DNA from 2 places in the Paeniglutamicibacter sulfureus genome. Region 1 is predicted to be linked to the other one. Evidence: riboswitches for the same ligand, from Rfam matches in the RefSeq annotation. Region 1 holds a riboswitch; the other holds the start of a gene.
What was found. A riboswitch is a leader RNA that binds a small molecule or an ion and turns the genes downstream of it on or off. The one in region 1 is predicted to bind S-adenosylmethionine.
Positions count from the first base shown of each region.

Region 2: another riboswitch for S-adenosylmethionine. It lies ahead of ABD687_RS17295 (hypothetical protein); the one in region 1 lies ahead of ABD687_RS13540 (flavin reductase family protein).

Region 1 is NZ_BAAAWO010000001.1:2,959,808-2,964,817, forward strand. It holds gene dnaB (replicative DNA helicase) at 1-953, opposite strand, end outside; gene ABD687_RS13535 (DUF1801 domain-containing protein) at 1,469-1,894, shown strand; gene ABD687_RS13540 (flavin reductase family protein) at 1,989-2,498, opposite strand; SAM riboswitch class IV at 2,566-2,678, opposite strand; gene ABD687_RS13545 (dihydrofolate reductase family protein) at 2,922-3,548, opposite strand; gene rplI (50S ribosomal protein L9) at 3,762-4,217, opposite strand; gene rpsR (30S ribosomal protein S18) at 4,233-4,472, opposite strand; gene ABD687_RS13560 (single-stranded DNA-binding protein) at 4,535-5,010, opposite strand, start outside.
Region 2 is NZ_BAAAWO010000001.1:3,816,301-3,821,310, forward strand. It holds gene ABD687_RS17285 (DUF222 domain-containing protein) at 1-136, opposite strand, end outside; gene ABD687_RS17290 (VIT1/CCC1 transporter family protein) at 332-1,435, opposite strand; gene ABD687_RS17295 (hypothetical protein) at 1,676-1,948, opposite strand; SAM riboswitch class IV at 1,967-2,078, opposite strand; gene ABD687_RS17300 (DinB family protein) at 2,091-2,669, opposite strand; gene ABD687_RS17305 (sodium:solute symporter family protein) at 2,797-4,323, opposite strand; gene ABD687_RS17310 (cupin domain-containing protein) at 4,485-5,010, shown strand, end outside.

The sequences.
Region 1 (5,010 bases):
CGGCGGCATTTGGCGCGGATTTCCATCAGCGACATGTTCGGCGAATCGTCGATGAACAGCGGAGCGTCGTTGAGCCTGCCCATCGTGGTGGCGATCTTCGACCATTCTTCGTCCTGGATCGTACCCTTGCGCAGGTTCTGCAGCGCGATGCTCGCCTCGGCCGACAGCAGGCGCATGGCGATTTCGTTGCGTCCCATTTCCAGGGAGAAGAAAACGGAGGTCATGTTGTTCTTAATGGACGCTGACCTGGCAAAATCCAGTGCGAAGGTCGACTTGCCCACCGCGGGACGTGCAGCAATAACGATCATCTGGCCGCCATGCAGCCCCTGGGTCAACTCGTCGAGTTCGAAGATTCCGGTGGGAACACCGATCACGCCCTCGCCGCGGCTGCCGGCGGATTCGATTTCATCGACGGTGCCCTCGATGATGTCGCGCAGCGGGACATAGTCTTCGGCAGTCCTGCGTTCGGCGACCTTGTAGACCTCGGCCTGGGCTTCGTTCACAATGGCGTCGACTTCGCCGTCCTGCGAGTATCCGAGCTGCACGATCTTGGTACCGGCATCAACCAAGCGGCGCAGGACCGCACGTTCGCGAACGATCTCGGCATAGAAGCCGGCGTTGGCAGCGGTGGGCACGGACTGGATGAGCGTGTGCAGGTAGGCCGGACCGCCAATCCGGGTGATCTCGCCGCGCTTGGTCAAAAGGTCCGAGACCGTAACGGCGTCGGCCGGCTCACCGCGGCCGTAGAGGTCGATGATGGCCTCGTAGATGGCCTCGTGCGCCGGGCGATAGAAGTCCAGTCCCCGCAGCACCTCCACGCAGTCCGCGATGGCATCCTTGGACAGCATCATGCCGCCCAGTACGCTTTGCTCGGCTACGAGGTCCTGCGGCGGGGTGCGTCCATAGTCCGATCCATGTGAATCGGAGCTGGTTTCGGTGCTGGCTAGCGACACGGGTTTTTCCCTTCAAGCTGCGCGGGTTCCCAAGTTTTCCGCATCATTACCTATTCAGTGTCTCAAGGAGCACGGACGATTCGTTAGGTTCAAACTCACACGTGCCGTAGGGCACCGCGAACCTGTGGAAATAGGTGGGGAACACTGTCACCATAGACCTGTTTTCCCACAAACCCAACACGGTTATCCACAGGCCGTGTGGATAACCTGTGAACCTTGCGGCGTGTTGTGTGCACAGTCTGGGGAGAACATTGTGGATTACACCAATTTCCTCTCCACAATAAGACTTTGACTAGGCATTATGTAGATCAACCCCTGTGGATACAAAGTATTTATCCACATCCTCTACACGCGGAAAAGTCGGTTATACACACAAAAACCCCGGGATTCCGGGCTTGGATTGGCCACCATTTCATAGTTACCCACAAGCTATCCACAGACACGCCGGAACTTCCCGCGGATCTGGGGATATCGGGGATTGATGGAGATCACCAACGACTGACATACTGGGCCGCATGAGCGCCAACAAGACCGCACCGACAGCCGTTGACCCGGCTCAATTCATATCGGCAGTGTCACACCCGACTAGGCGCGCGGATGCCGAGGTCTTGCTCCGGATGATGGAAGAGGTCAGCGGAGAGCCCGCGGTTATGTGGGGCCCGACAATCGTTGGGTTCGGCAGCTACCACTACAAGTACGAATCGGGGCGCGAAGGGGATGCCAGTGCCATCGGCTTCTCCCCGAGGGCGGCGAACCTTGCCCTCTACGGGCTGACCATTGCACCGACCGCCGGCCCCCTATTGGAGAAATTGGGCAAGTGCAAACGCGGGGCATCGTGCCTCTATGTGAACAAGCTTGCCGACGTCGACCTGGACGTACTCGCCCGGCTTGCCCGTGACGGCTACCGGTACATGACTGGCGTGGTGCACCACTCGTCTTAGGAAAACGTGTTGGCAAAGGCAAAGGGCTCAGTCCCCGTGGCATCGAATCATGGATTCGGTACCACGGAGGCTGAGCCCTCGCATTTCAGGTTCCCTAGGAGACCAGCTGTTCGGCATCCAGGCGACGGAATGCCGAACCGTGGAACACCAGCGGTGAGTGGGCGTTGTCGTGCGTCTGGTGGCCGTGCACGCGCAGCAGCACCACATGGTGGTCGCCTGCAGGAACCTCTTGCTCGACGGAGCAATCGAGCCACAGGGTGGCGTCATGCAGGAACAGCGCACCCTCATCGGTCGAATCAAGACGAAGCCCGGCGAACCTGTCCCCCGACTTTGAAGCGATCTGCCGGCACACGCCCTCGTTCTTTTCGCTGAGCACTGAAACCCCGATCCGCCCGTTGGTGCGCACCAACGGCCAGGTCTTCGAGGTGTTCTGGACAGCAAACATCACCAGCGGCGGATCCATGGAGACGCCAACCGTAAAGGACGAGGCAATGATTCCCTGCGGTTGCCCGTCAACGATGGCGCAGAGTGCGGCAATGCCGGATGGATGCTGGGCAAAGACGTTGCGCAGGGTGTCGGGGGTGAGGTCAGAGGTGAGTGTCATGGTGCTCAATCCTTCGGCTTCGGCCCACCATCGCGGTGCGTGCTACACACGCGCCAACCAACGAGGTGTGCGGTACTTGCCTCCGGGGTTCCGGTAGGCCGAATCATCACCTGGAGCACCCCACTACCGTGAGAGGGTTGCCGGCCAACGGGCCAGGGCCTTACGTTGACACTCTTGATTCTTCACCAACGTTAGAAGAAATAATTACGTCTCGTCAAAGTTTGTTTCGACATACGAAGTCACGAAGAGTAAGAATCGAAGATTGTGCGATCATTTGCCTCGATGGTGCCACAGTTGCCCGAGACGCCCGCATTCGTTCCCGAACGCGTGGACGACAGCTCTGGGGCCGAAGAAGACGATGACATGGCCCGGAATTATGGTTGGCATACGTGCCACAAACGCGGTGGCCGGCACCTCTTCCACCTACGAGAGGTCCGAAACTCCCGTATAAGTCGCATAGGACGCATCGCCGATGCGCTCGTAGACCAGGATGGCAAGCCCGCCCGGGGTGCTCGTGGTGCTGGAGAGCCGAAGTCCTGTGGGTGCGCCTCCCTCCGGGAAGAGTCGCCTTCCATGGCCAAGGACCACCGGCGCCACCACCAGTCGCAGCTCGTCAATCAGCCCCTCGGCGAGCAATGAAGCGGCAAGCCTGGCGCTCCCGTGGATCTGCAGCTCCTTGCCGGGGCGCGCCTTGAGGTCGGCAACCCGGGTCGCCACGTCACCGGAGAGGATGGTGGTTGGATCCCAGGTTCCCTCGCCAAGCGTTTGCGAGGCCACGTACTTGGGCAGGGAGTTCATGAGCACCGTGAAGGGGTCGTCCGGGTCGGTGATTTGCGGCCAGTCCCTGGCAAATGCCTCATAGGTGCGGCGGCCAAGCAGCAGCCCGTCCGCTTCGCCGAGCCATTGCGCGGCCTGTTCGATGAAGGCCTCGTCCATGTGCGGGACGAACCATCCGCCCTGGGTGAATCCGTCGGTGGTGTCTTCCTCGGGAGACCCGGGGCCTTGCGACACCCCGTCGAGACTCACAAACTCCGTTAATACCAGCTTCATGACCGCGCCTTCTCGCTTGTTTGGCTGCCCTTTCCCGGGATTCGACGTGGCAGTCCATCCAGGAGGGCACTGCCCCATTTGGCCAAGCTACTCGACGGGAACGCCCGGCGCCAGACCCGATGCACCAGAGGAGGCCTTAAACCACTATGGACCCCGCCGAGGGCGGGGTCCACAGTGGTTTGCCGTCACACAAGACGGCGGGTGCACAAGGAATTACTTCTTTGCGGCAACAACCTGCAGTGAAACGGTTGCGGAGACATCGGTGTGCAGACGCACGGTCGCGGTGTAGTTACCCGTCGACTTGATGTGGTCGTTGATCTCGATGTTGCGCTTGTCGATCGCGCCAACGCCGGCGGCTGCAACAGCCTTGGCGATGTCGTCGGTCTTCACGGTGCCGAAGAGGCGACCGGTAGCGCCGGCCTTGACGGTCAGCTTGACCGGCTTGGCGGAAAGCGAAGCGGCAAGTGCCTTGGCGTCTTCCAGGGAAGCAACGGCGCGAGCAGCACGGGCGGCCTTGATCGACTCAACCTGCTTCTCACCGCCCTTGGTCCAGGTGATGCCAAAGGCGCGCGGGAGAAGGTAGTTACGTGCGTAACCGTCCTTCACCTCAACGATGTCGCCTGCGGCACCGAGGCCGGTAACTTCGTGGGTCAGAATGAGCTTTGCCATGTTGGTATACCTTCCTTAGCCGCGGCCAGCGCCGGAGTAAGGCAGCAAGGCTACTTCACGCGCGTTCTTGATGGCCTGTGCGATCTTGCGCTGTTCCTGTACGGAAACACCGGTAACGCGACGGGCGCGGATCTTTCCGCGATCGGAAATGAACTTGCGCAGCAATGCTACGTCCTTGTAGTCGATGACAGTGATGTCAGCGGCCTTCAAGGGGTTGGACTTTGGTTTGGGCTTACGGAGTTCAGCCTTAGCCATCGTGGAGCTCCTTTATCAGGTGGAGCCCGCAGAATTTTCTGCGGGATGGTGAATAATTTTGTTTAGAAGGGTGGTTCGTCGGAACCCGGGTTGCCCCATCCGCCGTTGTTTCCTCCGGCAGGAGCACCCCATGGATCGTTCGCCGGTGCATTCCAGCCGCCGCCGGAGTTTCCGCCAGCGTTGCCGCCACCGAATCCACCGCCGCCGCCTTGGTTGCCACCGCTGAAGCCGCCGGCATTTGCGCCTGCGTTCTGTTGGCCACCAAAGCCACCACCACCGCCGGCGCCGGAGCGCTGGGTGCGGGTGACCTTTGCGGAAGCGTAACGCAGCGACGGGCCGATTTCATCGACCTCAAGCTCGGTGACGTTACGCTTTTCGCCTTCCTTTGTTTCGTAGGAACGCGACTTGAGGCGGCCCTGGGCGATGACGCGCATGCCCTTGGTCAACGTCTCGGCGACGTTTTCGGCAGCCTCACGCCACACCGACGCACGGAGGAACAGCGTGTCGCCGTCCTTCCATTCATTGGTCTGGCGGTCGA
Region 2 (5,010 bases), 860 kb from region 1:
CGGTGCGGGCCAAGTGTTCGGCAACCAGTGCGTCCATGTCCGCCCCGTCGTGCAATAGCGCATCGTAGCCCAGGTCCCTGACGGCACCACCGGTGGTGCCGTCAGAAGGGGTACCGCTCGATGACGTCGTTGCCATACTTCAATTTTAGAACCAGTAGCCGACAATTGGAAGATATTTTCATGAATATTAGAAACTATGTTCTAGTAAGGATCGTGGGCGACTGCGTTCCCGGCGAGTGCCATCCCGTTCGGGCACAGCGAGGAAAGAGTGCCGCCGGATCCCCGATCCATGAAAGTGGCGGCACGTGCCAGTGTCCCTGCAGTGGTGCCGCTAAGCCACGGAGCTGCCGAAGAGCAGTCCGAGGACGTAGGTGACCGCCGCGGCGCCCAGGCCGATGGCCAGCTGGCGCAGTCCGCGCTTGGCCGGGGATGCGCCGGAAAGCAAGCCGACCACGCCGCCGGTGGCCAGCAGGGCGATGCCCACCAGCACGGCGGAGAGCAGGATCGCGGGGGTGCCGTCCATGCCGAAAATGAACGGAAGGATCGGGATGACCGCCCCGGAGGCAAAGAAGCAGAAGGACGCGGAAGCCGCACCCATGGCGGAGCCGATTTCCTCGTGTTCCCGGCTATCGGCGGCAACCGTGAGCTCGGACCGGAGCGACGTGGAGGGGTTGCAGTCGCAGGAGTAGATGCCCATGCGTTCGGCGGCCCGGTGTGCTGCGTCCTCGTCGCTCATGCCGCGGGCCTTGTAGACCAATACCAGCTCGTTGGCATCCAGATCGAGGTCCGGCGCCGCGGCCAGGGTCACCTCCGTGGGCTTGGAAGCCGAGAGCAGCTCGCGCTGGGAACGCACCGAGACGTATTCGCCCGCGGCCATCGACAGGGCCCCGGCCAGCAGCCCGGCAATGCCGGAGAAGAGCACGAAGGAGGTTGCCACGCCCGTGGCGCCGATGCCCATGACCAAGGCCAGGTTGGACACCAGGCCGTCGTTGGCGCCGAAGACCGCCGCCCGGAAGTTGCCCGAAAGCCGGTTGCGGCCGCGGGTGGCCAGGCCGCGCACGACCTCCTCGTGGACGAGTTCGTCGGCGGCCATCTGGCGGCTGGCATCGGTGTCTGCGGCATAGGGGGAGTTGCCCTCGGCACGCTGGGCCAGGGCCAGGACGAAGACCGAACCGAAGTGCCGGGCCAGGAAGCGGAGCATGGTGCGCCGGATCGAGGGCCGGGTGCGCTTGTCGGCGTTCTCGCCCAGCAGCGAGCGCCAGTGTTCCTCGTGTCGGGTTTCGGCGGCTGCCAGTCCCAGCAGGACTGCGCGTTCCTCACCCTGGCGCTTGTTGGCCAGTTCGCGGTAGACCGCGCCTTCGGCGATTTCGTCGGCCAGGTACTGGCGCCAGCGCTTGATCTGGGCGTGAGTGGGGGTCGGCGCTTGTTGCGTCATGCTCTCATCCTCATGTGGGCGTTCACGGCCTCGGGAGGCCATGCGATGGGGAGGCCCAGCAGGATTTCTTTTTGGGTACGTTGAGCCTCGGGCCACCAATGTGTGGACCGAAGGTCTCGTTCGCCCGGGCCGGGCTGGATTGCCCGTGGCCCCGGGTGGATTGCCGGGTTACAACGCTGTAACCAGTATGTCGACGCACCGCTGTCCCGCCGTGCCGGCGGGTCTGGGAACTACTCCCCTTCAACCCACGAGTGTAGCCGTTGGCAGGACAAGTGAAAATTCGTTGAGACTAAAAAACAACGCCTGTCCGGCGGGCTTTCCGGCCCGGGGGATGCGCACCGACAGCTCCCTCGCGCGGGCGTCGAAGCGCGGCAAGCCGACGGCATTGGCCAGGGCCGCGGCCAGCGAAGGTGCGTCCGCAACGTGGTAGCTGTGCCAGGAACCGGCAAGGCGCAGCTCGACGACCGCACGGTGGACATCGAGCAGGGGCAAAACGGGGATGGAAGGTGCCATGTGGGGGCGAAAGCCTTTCGTGAGCTCTTGCCGGGGCCAAGTGGTCCGCGACCGCTTCTTCATCCGAACCACCCATGAACCTGGGGTTGGTGCGCGTCTGAGTCGGAGCTTGCCGACGCGTCTCGTGAAGCTGTGGTCCACTTTACCGTGATTCGGAGGCCCGCAAGATATTTGCGTGCAATTGCGTCCAGGCAACGGGGTCGTAGGGAGGAATGTTGGTGTTGTCCCGGCGCATTCCGGTGGAACCGTCGATGAGCTCCCGCACGATGTCGGCATGGCCCGCATGGCGTGCGGTCTCCACGTTCATGTGCAGCAGCAGGCGCCCGAGCGTGGTGTCGCGTTTCTCCGGCACCCACCAGGAAACCGTGGCCGGTGCATCCAGGGGGAGGGCTGCGATGTTGTGGTTTGCTGCGGCGATGGCGCGGCGGTAGAAATCGAGGATCTCGGAGCAGGGGACATCGGCGGGCACCCACATGTCGGCGCTGACTTCCGGATCGGCCATCAGCGCGTCGTGGCGTTCATCCTCGACCGTGAACCCGAGGCATTCGACGAAGTAGCCGTACTCGACGGTGGCCAGATGCTGGATCAGGCCCAGGATGTTGGTGCCCGTCCCGACCATGGGGCGGGTCATTTCCTGCTCGCTGAGCCCCTCGACCTTCCAGAGCATGGCTTCGCGCGTGCTGTCCAGGTACGTGGTGAGGTGGTCCTTGAGATTGTCCATGCGGCCCAGCCTAGGAGCGACGGGGCCCGCCGGGGAAGGGCTGCGGCGAAAGGAAGGAGCCCGTCTTCGCGCGCAGTGCGCGGAGACGGGCTCCCTTCGGGATGCGGTCCGTGCCGTGAATCCGGTGCTAGCGGCCGGCGACCTCGGTGATTTCCGCGCCCTCGGCGTCGGCATGGCCGGCGACCCGGGCGTTCCAGCGGGTGATGACCGCCGCGGAGGTGGGTCGCGTGATCAGGGAGACCACGATGAAGGTCAGTGCCGAGGCAATCAATCCGAAGTAGATTGGCTCGTTCGCGTAGATGCCGTCAAAGCGCTGTTCGGCCTGGATTTCCAGGACGATCATGGTGCCCAAGGTGACAATGGTTCCGGCAGCCATCGAGGCGGCGGCCCCCAGCCCATTCCCGCGCTTCCAGACCAGCCCGCCGATGATGGCCACCAGCAGGCCGCCCACCAGGATGTCGTAGGCAATGGTCAGTGCCGCGACCACGTCGGAGACCATGATGGCCAGCACGATCGAGACAATGCCCAGCAGCAGCACCCAGATGCGGTTGGCACGCACGTCGTGCTCCGGGTTTTCGTTGGTGTTCACCTTCACGTGCCTGCCGAACCAGCTGGCCACGAACGGGGTGACGTCGGTGCGGGCCACTGTGGCAGCGGCAATCAGCGCGCCGGAGGCAGTGGACATCATGGCTGCCACAGCGGCTGCCAGCACCAGTCCGCCGACGGCGACGGGCAGCAGCTGAGTGGCGACCTCCGCGTAGACCACGTCCTTGTTGGTGTCAGCGCCGATGATCTCCGGCAAGGCGACCTTGGCGGCCATGCCGATGATGGCGCCGGCTGCCCCGTAGAGCACGCAGTAGATGCCGGCGGTGGTGCCGCCCCAGCGGGCCACCTTCGGGGTCTTGGCGGTGAACACGCGCTGCCAGATGTCCTGGCCGATGAGCAGGCCCAGGGTGTAGACCACGAAGTAGGTGATGATCGTCTGGACGCCGATGCCGGTGAAGCTGAAGAACTCCGCCCCGACGCGTTCGCGGATCCCTGACATGCCGCCGGCTGCGTTCAGTGCGAAGGGCAGCATCAGGAAGAAGATGCCCACGGTCTTGATGACGAACTGGACCTGGTCGGCCAGGGTGATCGACCACATGCCGCCAATGGTGGAGTAGATGACCACGATGACCCCGCCGATGGCGATGGCCAGCCAGCGCTCCCAGCCGAAGAGGACCACGAAGATCGTCGCATAGGCGCTGGTGGAGGTTGCGCAGAGCATCAGTGTGTAGGCGAGCATGACGATACCCGAGGTGTTCGTCGCGGACTTGCTGCCGTAGCGCAGGGTGAGCATCTGCGAGACGGTGAAGATCTTCAGGCGCTGCAGGGTGGGTGCGAAGAGCAGCGAGAGCAGGATGACGCCGGCGCCGATGGCCACGACCAGCCACATGCCGGAGATCCCGAACTTGTAGCCGAGGCCGACGCCGCCGACGGTGGAGGCCCCGCCCAGGACGACCGCCGCCATCGTGCCGGTGTACAGGAACGGGCCGAGCCGCCTGCCGGCCACGAGGTAGTCGCTGCTGTTCTTGGTGCGCGATTTTCCCCACCAGCCGAAGATGAGCATAGCCGCCAAATAGACGGCAACGATCGTGCCATTGATGAATTCCATGGGGGGAGCCTTTGCTGGGAATGAACTTGGGTGCAACTCTGGGATGCCTAGGGGTAAACTTTTGTTGTTCTACAGGCTAATGTGAGGTGTCGCACACGTCAATTGCACCTAAGCTGTATGAACGCAATATTTCCCTCGAGCCCACCTGGAGACCCGCGCCGATGAAAGCCCTGCCCGTTGAGCCCAGCAGTGCTGCCCTCGCCATCGGCTCGCGGATCCGGGCGGCGCGTCATGCCCAGCGTCTGACCATTGACCAGATCGCCGAATCCACGGGCTTGACCAAGGGTTTTCTCTCCCGGGTGGAGCGCGATTTGACCAGCCCCTCGGTGGCATCGCTGGTGACCCTTTGCCAGGTACTGTCCCTGGAGGTCGGGGAGCTTTTCACCCAGCCGGACACCCACGTGGTCAGGCTTGCCGAGGCCCCTCGCATCTCACTGGGAGGCGAAGGAATTGTCGAAAGGTTGGTGACGGCGCGTTCGGAGCGGCGCCTGCAGGTGATTCGCGCCGTCATTGCCCCGCACGGCGAGGGTGAAAAGGAGCTCTACTCGGTGGATTGCGAGGTGGAGGTGCTCCATGTCCTCTCCGGGCGCTTTGTGCTGATTTTCGCCAACGAGCGCCTTGACCTCGACGCGGGGGACACCGTGACCTTCCCGGGGCGCGAGCCGCACAGCTGGAAGAACCCGACGG